DNA from 3 places in the Dorea sp. 210702-DFI.3.125 genome. Region 1 is predicted to be linked to each of the others. Evidence: a T-box and tRNA genes for the amino acid it is inferred to sense, from the RefSeq annotation. Region 1 holds a T-box; the other regions hold tRNA genes.
The links. The T-box of region 1 lies ahead of leuS (leucine--tRNA ligase). A T-box ahead of a tRNA ligase gene usually reads a tRNA of that ligase, here a tRNA-Leu.
Positions count from the first base shown of each region.

Region 2: it encodes a tRNA-Leu, which carries the amino acid that the T-box ahead of leuS (leucine--tRNA ligase) is inferred to sense. The anticodon was not compared.
Region 3: it encodes a tRNA-Leu, which carries the amino acid that the T-box ahead of leuS (leucine--tRNA ligase) is inferred to sense. The anticodon was not compared.

Region 1 is NZ_JAJCNF010000006.1:91,105-94,393, reverse strand. Features, by position in the region: gene leuS (leucine--tRNA ligase) at 1-1,285, opposite strand, end outside; T-box leader at 1,346-1,583, opposite strand; gene LI164_RS04795 (MBG domain-containing protein) at 1,679-3,289, opposite strand, start outside.
Region 2 is NZ_JAJCNF010000030.1:6,632-9,920, reverse strand. Features, by position in the region: gene LI164_RS12855 (ABC transporter ATP-binding protein) at 1-99, shown strand, start outside; gene LI164_RS12850 (SufD family Fe-S cluster assembly protein) at 117-1,043, shown strand; tRNA gene LI164_RS12845 (tRNA-Leu) at 1,200-1,282, opposite strand; gene LI164_RS12840 (LamB/YcsF family protein) at 1,380-2,150, opposite strand; gene accC (acetyl-CoA carboxylase biotin carboxylase subunit) at 2,444-3,289, opposite strand, start outside.
Region 3 is NZ_JAJCNF010000001.1:28,415-31,703, reverse strand. Features, by position in the region: gene LI164_RS00145 (Zn-dependent hydrolase) at 1-43, opposite strand, end outside; gene LI164_RS00140 (PucR family transcriptional regulator) at 192-1,874, opposite strand; tRNA gene LI164_RS00135 (tRNA-Leu) at 2,018-2,100, opposite strand; gene LI164_RS00130 (diaminopimelate decarboxylase) at 2,161-3,289, opposite strand, start outside.

The DNA of each region.
Region 1 (3,289 bases):
GACGTGAGAATACCCAGTCACGCAGCTTGTAGTTTACGGTTGCGCGTCCGATTCCTCTCTCCTCGATAATATGTGGTGCCTCTTTTTTCAGTACGGCAGACTCCATACCATTCCACTCACCGGAATTGATCATTGTTCCGACAGCTTCAGTATAAGCCTCTGTCATATTCTCAATCTCTTTACCATCTTTTGCAATAACCTGAATGATTGGGATATTGAATTTTGTTGCAAACTCGAAGTCACGATCGTCATGAGCAGGTACACACATAATAGCTCCTGTACCGTAATCAGCCAGTACATAATCAGATAACCAAATTGGAACTTTTGCTCCATTTAACGGGTTGATCGCATATGTTCCTGTAAATACGCCTGTCTTTTCTTTATCCTGCATACGGTCAACATTAGATTTCATAGATGCATCGTAAATGTATTTTTCTACTGCATCTCTTGTCTCGTCTGTTGCAAGGCTCTTAGCAAGTTCATGCTCCGGAGCCAGTACCATAAATGTTGCTCCGTGAAGTGTATCTGGTCTTGTTGTATAAACTGTGATTTTCTCATCTCTTCCTTCTACTGGAAAATCTACCTCTGCACCGTATGATTTTCCAATCCAGTCAGCCTGCATCTTCTTAACTTTCTCAGGCCAGTCAAGCTTGTCCAGATCATTTAGAAGTCTGTCTGCATATTTTGTGATACGAAGCATCCACTGACGAAGATTCTTCTTTGTAACTTCAGCTCCACAACGCTCACATTTTCCGCCTACGACCTCTTCATTGGCAAGACCTGTCTTACATGATGGGCACCAGTTGATTGGGAACTCTTTCTCATAAGCAAGTCCTTCTTTGAACATCTTTACAAAAATCCACTGTGTCCACTTGTAGAAGTTCGGGTCTGTTGTGTTGACCTCACGATCCCAGTCATAAAGAGCTGCGATTTCATTGATCTGACGCTTAATATTTTTAATATTAGCTGCTGTTGAAATCTCCGGGTGAACTCCCATCTTAATTGCGTAGTTCTCTGCCGGAAGTCCGAATGCGTCCCAGCCCATTGGATGAATGATATAATAGCCCTGCTGTAATTTATATCTGCTCCATACATCAGAGATTACATATCCTCTCCAATGACCTACATGAAGTCCGTTACCTGAAGGATATGGAAACATATCCAGGCAGTAATATTTTTCTTTTTTCTTTCCATTCTCATCAAACTGGACATTGACCGGATTCTCTTCCCATTTGTCACGCCACTTTTTCTCGATCGCCTTATGATTGTAAGGTATCTTAGACATATTGATTTCCTCTCTTTCTGCAATACTGCATCTAAAATAAAATGAAAGCCTTCTCATCTCCAAAGAGACGAAAAGGCTTGATTCCGTGGTACCACTCTTCTTCATATGAATTCTCATATGCACTCATTGCTTCTGTAACGGGAAGTCCCGCTCCTGCCTATGTTGTCCTTACGATAAATGTCTGACCTGTTCAGCAGAAGAACTCCGAGGCGAGTTGGGAGATTACGTCATTGCCTTGCACCCTCCGGCAACTCTCTGAAAACGATAGGCTCTTAATACTCCTCTTCCATGTCTCTTTCATATTCTTCATTATTATAAGAAGAATGATAAAATAAGTCAAGACTCAATCCGAAGTTTTCTGCCTTTTTCAACAGTCAGTTTTCATAAAATGTATTATTTCTTGCGCTGAAATCTGGCACTGATTATCATAATGATTGCTGCAAGTGAAATCAATACTGCTATGAAATATCCAACCGGCTTATTGTTATCTCCGGTTTTGATTCTATCCCATACAGTTCCCGGCTGTTTCTTTACACTTTTTACCTGAGTTCCATTCGTTTTAGATTTTCCAGAATCATTTTTCTGATTCGTCAATCCCGCCTTGTTCTCTACAATCTCGAACTTATCCTTTCCACTTGGTTCAGATGCTAATTCATAATCTTTATTCAGATTAGAAGTGTCCATGTAAATGTCGTAAAGTCCGACTTTTTCACCTGATTTACGGCTCAGATAAATTCCAAGTGAATCACCTTCGACTAATCCGTCTCCTTCTACTGTATAAGTCAGCGCCGGATCTTTCTGACCTTTCACTTTCTGTTTCTTATCAATCGCCACAGTAATTGCACGCTTCTTAATTGTAAGTGTTCCTGATTCCAGATTATACTTATAATTTGAATTCTGGTTTGCCACCTGCACATCTAATGTATAAGTTCCAACATGATTACCATCTTCGCGTTTCACAACGGAAATGTCTCCAAGGTTCTCCTTATCACTGACTCCGGATATTTGATAAGTAAACTCCGGAAATGTATTGCCGTACTGTGCTTTACAAGAATCCGCTGTAATTGTAACTTCTTTTGAAATAATTGTATGTGTTCCTTTATTGACCTTGATTGTACGCAGATAGTTTCTGGATACAGATTCCGGAACAGTTACTGTAATAGCATGAGGACCAATTGCTTCATCACTTCCGGCACATGCGATTGTATCCTGTATTGCAGCGATATCTCTCTGTGCTATATTCTTTGTCTGAATAATCACACTGTTCAAATTCAATTTCTGTCCATAAGTAGTCTCTGCGTTTCCGACTGTCACAGTCCCCTGGGCAACTGCTTTTGTGATAACCAGTGTTCCAACTTCTGATTCTGCATTATCATAGATTGCTACTACCCGGTACATTCCTGCATCTATTGGAGCACTTGAATTCTCTACCGGAGATACATCCGTTGAAGTCTGTAAAATGTTCTGGTATTCCAGCGCTGCTTCTCCAAGCTTATCTCCGTCCTCATTGTATGCGTAAGCAGTCATGCCGTGTTCATTTCCATCATATCTTGCATATACGATCTTTTTTTCGAACTGAATTGTATTTTTCGCTTCACCAATCGTATAAGTTCTTACAATTGGTATTGCCAAATAGTTACCGCCGATAATAGAGATTGTTTCAATATATTCTCCCTCTTCTTTAAAAGCTTCCGTTCCAGACACAATTTCACCTGTTGCGGTCTTACCAACAAAATTAGTTCTAATTCCAGGTGTATCTCCCACAGCATTTCCATCTACTTCAATATGACCACCAAAATCAAAGCTTTCTGCCTCTGCTGCTGTTAAACGGTTGTGTTTATTTTCAATATTTTGATTAAATGAAAGTTTTGCATTTGTCTTTTTCTGTGCAATTACAAGTGTGCCAACACCAATGGCTGTATTATAATTACTGTTGACTGTCACACCAGCTGCTGTGTATACTCCAGCCTCTGTTGGAAGTTCACCGATATGAATTGTAACATC
Region 2 (3,289 bases), on a different contig from region 1:
GAAGACGGTAAGATCGCGTCCATTGGAGCAACTGACGAGATCCTTCCACAACTATTAGGAAAGACAGCAGATTCTTATAGCTGTCTGACATGCAGATAAGGAGGGAGGAAAGCAATATGATGACGTTAGATGAAATTACAAAAAAAGTACTGGAACAGATCGATGCAAGTGGATTTAAACAGTCAGGTGCATTTAATTTACGACACAATGGAATTGCCCTCTGCCACGGTGACAGCGAGCATATCAAAATTAAGAAAAAGCAGGATAAGCCGGGCATCGACATTTATATCGATGGTAAGACAGATGGAGAAGAAGTACATATTCCGGTCGTTGTAGATGCCACAGGAATGACCGATGTGGTTTATAATGATTTTTATATAGAAGAAGGAGCAAATGTAACGATTGTTGCAGGCTGTGGAATTCACAACAGCGGTTGCAATGAAAGCCGCCATGATGGAATCCACACATTTCACGTAGAAAAAAACTGCAACGTACGTTATGTGGAGAAACATTACGGAGAAGGCGAAGGAACAGGAACAAGAGTCCTCAACCCGGTCACAGAAGTTTATCTTGGCGAGAATTCCGTATTTACACTTGATACCGCACAGATAAAAGGTGTAGATTCCACTGTACGTGAGAATAATGTATATCTGGAAGCAAACTCAAAACTGTACGTTATAGAGAAGCTGATGACACATGGAAACCAGGAAGCAACTTCCAATATGATGGTAGAAATGAATGGTGAAGGAAGCTCTGCACAGATCGTATCCAGATCCGTTGCAAAAGGCAGCTCCAGGCAGATATTTCATCCAAGAGCGGTCGGTAAAAATCTCTGCCATGCTCATGTACAATGCGACTCTATTATCATGGATCACGCTGAAGTCAGCTCTATTCCGGAGATTAACGCAAAACATGTAGATGCAGCAATTATCCATGAGGCGGCTATCGGAAGGATTAACGACGAGCAACTTGTAAAACTCCGTACACTGGGAATGACAGAAGAAGAAGCAGAAGGAGTCATAATCGAAAACTTCCTGAACTAAAAAATGTTAAAAAATAGCTGGGGACGTAGTACTTTGTTAAAGTGCTACGTCCTCATCGTTGATTAGGGGTGTCCTTTTTTTGCTGTTTTTCTATTTTTGAGCAAAGAAAAACACCATAAACCCTTGAGTTTACGGTGTTTCGCATCTTATGTCCAATGCGGAGAAAGGGACTTGAACCCTCACAGGATTGCTCCCACTAGAACCTGAATCTAGCGCGTCTGCCATTCCGCCATCTCCGCTCGACAAAAGATATGATATCATAGGTTGATGGAAAATGCAAACATTTTTTTGATTTTTTTTGAAAAAGTTGTTGTTGTTCTTTCGGTGGAAGGAAAGTTAATTACAAATGTCTTTTAATGGGCTGATCGTAATACCTTCTTCTGCCATAGCTTTTCGGATTTTCTCAACGAAAAGAAGAGCTTTTTCGCCATCACCGTGAACGCATACGGAATCAGCCTGAATGGAAATATCTTTTCCGGTGATTGTTGTAACTTTCTGCTCTTTTACCATGCGGATCACGCGGGCAATTGCTTCGTTCTCGTCTTTGATGACTGCACCTTCTTTGCGGCGGTTCACAAGTGTTCCGTCTTCTTCATAAGCGCGGTCTGCAAATACTTCGCTAGCTGCTTTAAGCCCCAGATCTTTTGCTGCACGGATCATTTCACTTCCAGAGAGTCCCATTACGATGATTTCTGGATCATAGGACTTAATAGCTTCACAGATAGCTTTAGAAAGCTCATAATCTTTTGCAGCCATATTATAGAGGGCTCCATGTGGTTTTACGTGCTGCAGGCGCATATTATGGGCTTTGCACATACCTCCAAGAGCGCTGATCTGATACAGAGTATACGCTTTTGCTTCTGCCGGAGAAACGGCCAGATTTCTACGGCCAAATCCCATCAGATCCGGAAATCCCGGATGCGCACCAATCTGAATCCCGGCCTCCTTCGTTTGCTCAATCGCAGTTGTCATCACAACCGGATCAGATGCATGAAAACCACATGCAATATTCGCAGAAGAAATCAGTGGAATAATCTTGTCATCATTTCCAATCGTATAACGGCCAAAACTCTCACCTAAATCACTATTTAAATCAACTTTGTACATAATAACATAACCTGCCCTTCTTTTATAAAATGATGTTGGGGTGGGGTCAAGGACTTTCATCCACTTAAGAGAAAGCGCATGTGGATGAAAGCCCTTTTGACCCTGGCATCAAACATTGACTAATTACATATATAATAACATAAAAATTGCATATGAGATATGTAAAACATGGATTTTCAACACGAAAAAAAGAGCAAGAAGCATAAGTCTCATCGGAATGTTTTGCATAACGGAGGCTGGGGTAATGCTTCTGCTCTTAGTGTTATTGTTCGAAAATTATTTCAGCAAGATAATTAATCAATTTTTAACAACCGCTCAATAAATCCGGTATCTGCATTTCCTTCACAGAATTCAGGATTTTTCATGATTCGGTACTGGAAGTCCAGATTTGTCTCAACGCCCAGGATCACCATCTCGTCCAGCGCAGACCGCATTTTCTGGATTGCAGCATCTCTGTCCGGTGCATGAACGATAACTTTCGCAATCATGGAGTCATACTCGGAAGGAATGCGGTAGCCAGTGTAAAGACCGGTATCAACCCGCACACCATTTCCAGAAGGAAGGTGCAAATGTTTTACCACACCAGGACTTGGCATAAAGTTTTTCTCCGGAATTTCAGCGTTGATACGGCACTCAATGGCATGTCCGCGTGGTGTGACCTCTTCCTGAGTGAAGCTAAGCGGCTCGCCCATGGCAACACGGATCTGTTCAATAATCAGGTCTGTGCCTGTAACCATTTCTGTGACACCGTGCTCGACTTGAATACGGGTATTCATTTCCATGAAGTAGTAAGTTCCGCTTTGGTCAAGAATGAACTCGATCGTTCCGGCATTTGTGTAACCAACAGCTTTTGCGGCAAGAACGGCATCGTGGTTCATGGAAGCGCGGGTATTGGCAGTGATAGCCGGAGAAGGAGATTCTTCAATCAACTTCTGGTGGTTGCGCTGTACAGAACAGTCACGTTCGCCGAGAGCCACTACATTTCCATGAGTGTCAGCCATGATCTGGATCTCTACATGGCGTGGGTTTTCAATATATTTTTCAATGTACATGGTGTCATCGCCAAATGCGTTGGCAGACTCTCTTTGAGCCATGTTGAAATTGAATTCAAAATCATCCTTAGAGCGGGAGACACGCAT
Region 3 (3,289 bases), on a different contig from region 1:
TGTCTTCTAATCTGGAAACCACACGATTTATATTTGCTTTCATCCGAATTCCTCCTCCCTTGTGAATCTTTGTTTTTCTATGTCTCATATTATAGATATTTTTTTAACAATACGCATCTGCATAATTGGACAAAAAAATAACAGAGATTTATCAACAACTGATAAATCTCTGTTACTTTCTCAAAAAACTGCTATTTTTTTAAATTTTCCATCATTTTACATACAACTAAGCCAATTCGGACAGATAGTACTTCATTAGGGTTATCAAAATCTATGCCTGTGATCTGCGAAATCCGCTCAATACGATAGGCCGCCGTCTTATAATGTATATACAAGTCCTGAGCTGTCTTTGTCAGATTCTGGTTGTGTTCCAGATAAGTCTTAAGTGTCAGGATCAGATCCTGACGCTGCTGTTTTTTGTAATGATATAATTTTTGAAGAGATTCTGGTACATATTCCATCATTTCTTTCTCATCACTGAGCTGACAAAGCAGTTTGAAAATTCCCATGTCGGAGAAAATCATAATTTTGGACTGACTGTCTTCATTTTCATCTCCAAGAATATCAATAAACATCAGTGAATCAGTTGCCTCTTTAAAACTGCTCGGAATATGTTCAATCCCCTCTATCATTCGTCCGACTCCGGCACAGACTTTCAAATCTTTTTTCGTACTTGCCACACGCTTCTGGATTTTCATGACTATTTCTTTCAATTCGTGACGATATTCTTCCTGTTTTCTCGCCGGATCTACTTCCTGGATCACAATGACTCTGTCCATATCATTCTGAATCTTCACATTCGGAAATTCAATAGCGATCGCATTGTTCAATATATTCGTGTATTTCACCGTGTCATTCAGATCGACCTGATTTGAGCTATATCCGAGATTGAACGCAATAATACGGTAGGACGCATCCATAGAAATCCCAAGCAGGGAACTGTCCCTTCGAAGTTCCTGAATTGAGTGAACCTTTCCATTCAAAATATTGTTCATAATATCACTCTGGAACTTTTTCTCAAGATCTGCCAGTGAACTTTGACGGAACAATTCCTGCTTCAACGCTGTTACTGCATTCTCAACTGCAATAAAATCCATACCGTTGACCGGATGTTCTGTTTCAGTAACAACCAGATACATTCTCGCATTATACATAACATTCAATCGCACAAGATACTGCCCGATCTTTTCTTCCGGTTTTTCCTCCAATGTAATTTCCTGTCTCCGGTATTTATAATTTGAATAGAAGTCTAAAGAATATTCTTTTGCGTCCGGCTGAATTTCAAATTCACGGATTCTCGTATCTGTTGTCGCCTGGCATTCCAGATTCTGATCAAACAATGCCACCGGGTTTCCAATCAGTTTTGACAAAATGTCTACAATACGCTGCACTCCATTTTCCATGGAATGAAAGGAAAGTGACAGTGCCGTGAAATTATCATGAGTTGTCTTAAAATACTTAAGTCTGATAACTTCCTCACTAAAAATATGCTCCATGATCGTATTAAGAATTTCTCGAAATGGCATTTCAAACGGAATCTCAATGACAGGAATTTCTGTCTTTTGAGCATACTCCTGTATGACCGCCATCTTTTCCTCCATGAAGTCTACGGTTCTTCCTTGCTTAATCACAAGTGCACTTACTTTTTTCTTTGCAAGCTCCGCGATATAACTGCGGAACTCTTCCGGGGAACAATTCTGAAATGCATTCAATCCTGTCAGAAGGACCTCTCCACCACTGATAAAACGAACAATATCTGGAGATTCAATAATCGTAACACCACGGATTTCCTGGCCAATACCACCTTTGCCCCAGAGCAGATTCGCTTTCTGAAATAATTTCATATCAAGCATATCCTGTACTGTAAATCCCATAATCTTCTTCCTTTCGTCATTTCATTCTTTCTTCTTTTGTTCCTCTAAAAACATCGATTTTATTATAATGAATATCTAATAAATGTGCAAGAACAAAAAAGCACCGAAAACTTTAAGTCTTCGATGCTCTTTCATAAATCAACTGCGGATGACGGGACTTGAACCCGTACATAGTCACCTACGTCAGATTTTGAGTCTGATGCGTCTGCCATTCCGCCACATCCGCATATCCCAGCTTTTTCAAGCCGAGATTAATTGTAACACACAACTGCGTGAAATACAACATTTATTTTATTAATTTTTTTCCAATATCAAAACAATCAAAGGTTGCGAAATAATCTGCTGGTGTTTCAGCTCTTCGGATAAGCTGTGTGCTTCCATCTTCTTTTAAGAGCACCTCTGCGGATTTTAATTTTCCATTATAATTGTATCCCATAGAAAATCCATGTGCCCCTGTATCATGAATCACAAGAACATCTCCCATATCAATCTTCGGAAGCATACGGTCAATTGCAAATTTGTCATTATTCTCACAAAGGGAACCTGTTACATCATATTTGTGATCACACGGCGTATCTTCTTTTCCCATAACTGTAATATGGTGATATGCACCATACATAGCCGGACGCATCAAATTTACTGCGCATGCATCTACCCCAATATATTCCTTATGGGTGTGTTTCTCATGAATTGCTTTTGTTACAAGGCAGCCATAAGGTCCCAACATAAATCTTCCAAGTTCTGTATAAAGAGCTACATCTCCCATGCCTGCAGGCACAAGAACCTCATTATAAACTTCCCGCACACCGTCTCCAATCGCACGGATATCATTTGGCTCCTGATCTGGTGTATACGGAATTCCGATACCGCCTGACAAATTAATAAATTTGATATGAATGCCTACCTCTTTCTGAAGCTTTACAGCCACTTCAAATAATACTTTTGCAAGCATCGGATAATATTCATTTGTTACAGTATTACTTGCAAGGAAGGCATGAATTCCAAATTCCTTCGCACCTTTGCTTTTTAAAATCTTAAATGCTTCAAAAAGCTGCTCCGTTGTCATACCAAACTTGGCATCTCCCGGGTTATCCATAATATCATTACTAATCTTAAACAGTCCGCCCGGATTATACCGGCAACTGATCGTTTCTGGAATCTCGCCAATTGTCTCTTCAAGGAAATCAATATGCGTAATATCATCCAGATTAATAATTGCTCCTAACTTGTGTGCAAGTTCATATTCTTCTCTCGGTGTGTCATTGGAAGAAAACATAATGTCCTCTCCCTTTACTCCCATTGCATCTGAAAGGAGAAGTTCTGTATAAGAAGAACAGTCACATCCGCATCCATACTCTCTCAAAATATCAATCAGGAACGGATTCGGCGTTGCTTTAACTGCAAAATACTCTTTA